Linked DNA regions of Brasilonema sennae CENA114. The protein of the gene in region 1 interacts with the protein of each later gene in a pairwise test. Links are inferred from orthologs where the notes say so. Each region holds a gene or a part of one and is shown on either strand. Other genes may lie near its edges. The genes, in order: purT and crtE.

Region 1 (3,264 bases):
GTCAGACAATTGCCTCAGCAAGTCGAGATAAAACGGTAAAGCTTTGGAAGCCAGATGGTACCTTGCTGACCACCCTTCCTACGGAACGCTACGCTAACAAAGGTCACAATAGCGGAGTTTTCGGAGTAGCGTTCAGTCCGGACAGTCAGACAATTGCTACGGGGAGTGAAGATAAAACGGTGAAACTGTGGAAGCGAGATGGCACTTTGCTGACTACCCTTCCTACGGAACGCTACGCTAACAAAGGTCACAATAGCGGAGTTCGGGGAGTAGCGTTCAGCCCCGACGGCAAAATGATTGCTTCAGCTAGTGACGACACAACGGTAAAATTCTGGAAACGAGATGGTACTTTGCTGACTACCCTCAACGCTCATAGGGCGATGGTTTGGAGAGTGGCGTTCAGTCCTGACGGTAAGACACTTGCTTCAACGAGTGACGACAAGACAGTGATTCTGTGGAATTTGGATCGTGTTCTAGATACAGATAAAGTCGTGAGCTACGCTTGCGATTGGGTCAAGGATTATCTGAGAACGAATGTACAGGTGCACCAGAACGTTAGCACGGCTCCTTTACAGGAGGCTCGCCGTTTCTGTAGTGGGGTTAAACCTCAATAGCTTCAAGCAACATGATTACATTTTCGGCATTTTTCTCTCCTTAGTGCATAAGTTAATTCTGCTTACACCTAATAAAGAGTGTAGAGGCAAAGCTCTGTTAGCTAAACTAACCTTCAGCTTTTTTGATAGAGCTTCATTCTACATAATCAAACTTTCTTCAATGCGTAAATCCTACGCTATTGTTGCAGTTTTGATGATCTTTTTGTGTAACTTTTTTGGAGAAAAATATGACTTTACTAGTTGGTAATCTTCCTTCTGAAGTAACTGAGGCAAATTTAAGAGAGCTTTTGAGAAAATTTGGCAGAGTCGGAAACATTGACATTTTTCCTGAAGCCAGTTTTGCAACAGTAGCAATTGAAGGCGAAGTAAATGAGGAGTCTGCTGTTGAAGAACTCAATGGCGTGGAAAACTTTGGGCAGATACTTAAATTTTTCAAATCAGATTTACCCGACCAAGTGGTAGGTGGAAGCCGCGATCCAAAGGGACCAGGAGGCTGAAGCAATCCCAAGTCAACCCCCACATTTCATGACGACGGAGGGGTACCAGCGCTAAAGTACAATCCAAACAGAGCAGACCGAAAGATGAATTAGGGTTGGTATTTTAATTTGATTTTACTTGCAGCTCTATTCGCCTTTTCGCGAGCCTCTTGAATATCACTTCCTTTAGCCAAAGCGACTCCCATTCGGCGATAAGGATGGGCATTAGGTTTACCAAATAGCTTAATGTCCACATCTTTTTCTGATAGCGCTTCGGCTACACCTGTATAAGCAATAAAATCTGATTTTTCCGTAGCTAAAATAACAGCACTCGCTGAATAACCCAACTGTTCTATATGAGGAATTGGCAATCCTAAAATCGCTCTCAAGTGTAATTCAAATTCGTTAAGATTTTGCGAAATTAATGTCACCATTCCTGTATCATGAGGTCTAGGGGAAAGTTCCGAAAAAATGACTTCGTCCTTAGTGACAAAAAACTCAACACCAAAGATTCCTGCCCCTCCTAATGCATCGGTGACTTTTGTAGCGATTTCTTGGGCTTCAAGAATCATTTGTTCTGAAACTTCTGCTGGTTGCCAAGATTCTTGATAATCTCCTCTTTCTTGCCGATGTCCGATAGGAGAACAAAAAATTGTCGGTGCATTCCACTGCTTAATTGTTAGTAAAGTAATTTCTATCTCAAAATCAATGAATTCCTCGACAATCACCTTTTGACTGTCACCTCTGGAATTGGCGATCGCATAATTCCACGCCTTCTCAACCTCACTCTTTTCTTTAACTACAGATTGCCCTTTGCCAGAAGATGACATCACAGGTTTTACTACATTAGCAAACCCAATTTCATCAGAAACTGCAACCGACTCTTCTAAAGTTGTCGCATAACCATACTTAGCAGTGCGAATACCTAATTCTTTATGTGCTAGTTCTCTGATTCTGTCTCGGTTCATTGTATAGTTAGTCGCGGCTGCAGTTGGTATAACTGTAATTCCTCGGTGCTCAAATTCCAAAAGTTTTTCTGTTCTAATTGCTTCAATTTCTGGTATGATGAAATCAGGCTGATATTTGCTAACCACTGCTTCCAAATCATCAGCACTTAGCATAGAAATAACTTCCGAACAGTCAGCAACTTGCATAGCTGGAGCATTAGCATAGCGGTCAACAGCAATCACATAATTGCCAAACCGTTTAGCAGCAATAACAAACTCTTTGCCTAGTTCTCCAGAACCTAGCAACATTAATTTTTGGGGTAGTTTCATCGAATTATTCATTAATTTTTCCTATTTATTTACAATTTCAAAAACTTTCTTTACTTCTTTTATACCTTTGTACTTCGTTATTTTAATCATCTTCTTCCAAATACTTGAATATAGCACCGCGAAGCCGTAAATCTTGGCGCTGAATTTTTGTCAATCCAATTCCTTCTCCAAACTCACACTCTTCTATAAGAGCACTTAACCATATAGTTTCATTCAGAGTAGCACCGTTCAAATTAGCATTTCTCAAATCTGCGTTTGTAAAATTGGCAAATATGAGGTCTGCATTCACGAAAGTACTTCCTCGTAGGTTTGCACTTGATAAATTACCACGGATAAAGTTGACTTCATCTAAAATCAAGTAAGATAAGTCTGCTGCCATTAAATTAGGGAATTTCAGCTGACTGGGATTTTTCAAAAACCGCATGACACAGGCTATATTGGCTTCATTAAGGCACATCTTGGTTAAAAAATCATAGCGGGCTATTCCAAGTTGCTTAAGAATTTCTAGACGCTGTTGGGGATTTTGTTCTAAAAACTGAATAGCGCAACTACGCAAGTTTTGAGTAGGAGTATGGAGCATAATCATCAAAATTTTGTAATCTTATCGATGTTTCAAATCTTTCTTGGCTAGTTCTTTTGTGCAGCTACTGAAAAGCTTTGCTATCATCAGTAGTGTGTTAGTGATAGATCTAACATATAGCAATCCTAAATGAGTTGTAAAAATTATTTTTTGAACGAACCGCCAAGTCGCCTTAGCGTAGCGTGCGCCTTAGCGCATAGGACGCCAAGAAAAGAGAAAAGAGAGAATTTTACGAATGATTTAGGATTGCTATATTAGCAGATATTTATGTCAATACAGTTGCTGTTAGTCGTATTTAAGATCCCCCAACAGAGTTA
Region 2 (3,080 bases), 3.3 Mb from region 1 along the record:
ATTTCAGATATCAAATACTTTAGTGAGTAGTTTCTTGCTAGCTATTGTTGGGTTAAGTGCTAGCATCAATTCTGCTTCTGCTCAACAACAAAATATTCCTGTCTGTCAACCTCCCAATTTGGGTGAGTATCTTTTGTTAGTCAGTAGTCCCACTACAGAGAATCAGAAGCAGTTACGTCAAGCTTTACCGTCTAACACTAAGATAAGCACTTGTAGATATATCAAAAATACAGTCACACGAATTGGTGGGTTTAACAAGATAGATGATGCTAATAGTTGGGCGAGGTATATCAAGAATATAGTCGGGTTATCTGCTTTTGTCTCTACTCGACCGTCATCAGAAGTGGCACAGAAACCCTCTACGGTGGCACAGAAACCGCCCACCGCAACACAAAAACCGCCCACCGCAACACAAAAACCACCTACTCAGACAGTAAGCAGCTATAAACCCGAACGTTTGGGAGAGGGTTTGGCTGTATTAGTAGATTACTATAACCGTCCTGAAATGGCGAACAAAGTACGGGAAGTCGTTAAGGGAGACGTAGGTTTTGTTTCCTACGGAGAACGTCCTTATTTGCTGGCGGTTTACACGACGAATCAAAAAGAAGCATACAGCACACTGCAAAAGTTGAGCGAACGAGGTTTTTTTGCCGTAGTTGTAGATAGTCGCAAAGTTATGCTACTGCGCTCATCTGTGCGTTTGCAGTAGCTTGGAGCAAAATACAGTCAGGTTTTTTGGTTGATTATGGACTGACAACCAACACGCCGGTTGATTTAGCCAACCACGAGATAGTTATACCCAACGCCGAACCAACAATCACCTGGACAGGTGTATGTCCCAGTAATTCTTTGAGGCGATCGCCATCAAACTCTGGGTGTTCGTGAAACAATTCATCAATCATCTGATTAAGGATACGGGCTTGCTTTCCAGCAGCTTGACGAACTCCTGCGGCGTCATACATGACGATAATCGCAAAAACCATTGCCAGTGCAAATTCCGCAGAACCCCAACCAAGAGTTTGCCCGACTCCAGTTGCAAGAGCTGTTACTAGTGCAGAATGTGCACTAGGCATTCCTCCAGTTGTGACTAAAACTCTAACATTTAGCTTACGATTCTTGAGTAGTTCGATGACAAGCTTTAATGCTTGAGCCATCAAACAAGCTCCTAAAGCAACCCACAACACTCGGTTTTCTAATATGTCGCCTATATCCTGCATGCTATTTTGATCAGATGAAAAGTTATGAGTTGTGAATGATGAATTATGAACAGAGATATGAATTCTGAATGACATATTATATAATGCCCTGCTTATATCATTCATCATTCATGATTTATTTAATTTTTACGACTCGTGATAAAGTGTGCTAATTCCTTTAATGGCAAAGCTTTATCTCCAAAAGATTCTAATTCTGCACAAGCTTCCTCTACAAGCTGCTGAGCTTTTTGTTTTGATTCTTCGAGTCCCCAAAGACTAGGATACGTCACTTTTTGAGCCTGTAGGTCTTTACCAGCAGTTTTGCCCAATTGCTCGTCGGTTTGAGTGATATCTAGAATGTCATCAATAATTTGAAAAGCAAGCCCAATATTTTCGGAATAGTGAGACAGCCGCTGCACTTCTGTTGATGATGCTCCTGCTATTATCCCACCACAGACAACACAAGCTTCTAAAAGAGCACCTGTTTTGTGCCGATGAATGAAATTCAACGTTTCTACCGAGATATCTGTCTTTCCTTCTGACTCTAAATCAAGCACTTGACCACCAACCAAGCCTGTAGCTCCCGTCGCATGACCCAAACGAGCAATAACCTGTACAACTCGCTCTAGTGGTACATTATGAGTCTGAGTGACTACATACTCAAATGCGTAGGCTAACAACCCGTCCCCAGCTAAAATCGCAATGTCATCACCATAAACTTTGTGATTTGTCAACTTACCGCGACGGTAATCATCATTATCCATTGCTGGCAAGTCGTCGTGAATGAGCGACATTGTGTGGATCATCTCCACAGCACAAGCGGTAGCCATTGCCATATCAATGGTACCACCCATCATCTCACAGGCCGCAAGGCAAAGAATAGGGCGCAAACGTTTACCTCCAGCCATGAGCGAGTAGCGCATTGCTTCGTAAATCTTTTCTGGATAACGGATGGAAATAGATTTATCCAAAGCAGCTTCACAAAGGTTTTGTCGCTCTTTGAGATAAGCTCGTAAGTCAAATTTGGCTTGCTGTGGAGTTTTTTGAATGTTATCAGCTGTTACCATTCTTAAATTCCTTAGTGTTGTGTTATATACGTAACAATTTTACGGGAAAGAGTCATCCATCATTCGTTATTCGTCATTTGTTACGTTTTTAACAAATGACAAATGACATATTCCTAACTATGGGAGCGTTGGCTATAGCTATTCACCGTATTTTGTAGCAACATAGCTACAGTCATCGGACCAACACCACCGGGAACTGGTGTGATAAATTCCGCAACACCAGCAATTGACTCAAAGTGGACATCACCAACCAGACGACTTTCACCGCTTGAGTGTGTCACACGATTTATGCCTACATCTACCACAACAGCACCCGGTTTCACCATCTCAGCAGTAATGAGTCCTGGACGACCTGCTGCTGCAATTAGAATATCAGCATTTGTGGTGATGGACTGCAAAGAGTGCGATCGCGAATGAGCCACAGTCACAGTCGCATCAGCCTCTAGCAGCATCAAAGCCAGTGGTTTGCCTACCAAAATACTGCGTCCTACCACTACCGCATGCTTTCCGCTCAAAGGAATACCATATTCCTGCAACAGCCGCATAACTCCCGCTGGAGTGCAGCTACGTAAACCAGGTTCTCCTCGCACCAGTCGCCCTAAGTTAATTGGGTGCAGTCCATCAGCGTCTTTGTCTGGCGCGATTTGATGCAAAAGCGTTACAGCATCCAAGTGGTTAGGTAAAGGTAATTGCACGAGAATACCATCGACTCTTTGATCATGATTGAGTTCTGCAATCACTTGTTCTAGTTCTGCTTGAGTCGTTTGTGTGGGAAAATGCTTGCCAAAAGAGTCAATACCCACTTTCTGGCAAGCTC

The links.
Region 2: the proteins of purT (region 1) and crtE interact in binary tests that used the Escherichia coli proteins (3 or more experiments, as listed by UniProt). The link is inferred for Brasilonema sennae CENA114 from one-to-one orthologs.

The regions. Positions count from the first base shown.
Region 1 is NZ_CP030118.1:3,791,078-3,794,341, reverse strand. What follows is about bases 291-3,223. They hold purT (formate-dependent phosphoribosylglycinamide formyltransferase), read right to left. Parts: upstream 2,380-3,223; coding sequence 1,201-2,379; downstream 291-1,200. Other genes in these bases: DP114_RS16100 (pentapeptide repeat-containing protein), read right to left, coding at 2,450-2,947; DP114_RS16110 (RNA-binding protein), read left to right, coding at 842-1,111; DP114_RS16115 (nSTAND1 domain-containing NTPase), read left to right, coding at 291-614. In the rest of the region: more of DP114_RS16115, read left to right, coding at 1-290. UniProt on the Escherichia coli protein: Involved in the de novo purine biosynthesis. Catalyzes the transfer of formate to 5-phospho-ribosyl-glycinamide (GAR), producing 5-phospho-ribosyl-N-formylglycinamide (FGAR). Formate is provided by PurU via hydrolysis of 10-formyl-tetrahydrofolate.
Region 2 is NZ_CP030118.1:498,329-501,408, forward strand. What follows is about bases 301-3,049. They hold crtE (geranylgeranyl diphosphate synthase CrtE), read right to left. Parts: upstream 2,264-3,049; coding sequence 1,337-2,263; downstream 301-1,336. Other genes in these bases: DP114_RS02060 (hypothetical protein), read left to right, coding at 301-709; DP114_RS02065 (divergent PAP2 family protein), read right to left, coding at 744-1,217; folD (bifunctional methylenetetrahydrofolate dehydrogenase/methenyltetrahydrofolate cyclohydrolase FolD), read right to left, coding at 2,377-3,049. Outside these bases: more of DP114_RS02060, read left to right, coding at 1-300; more of folD, read right to left, coding at 3,050-3,080.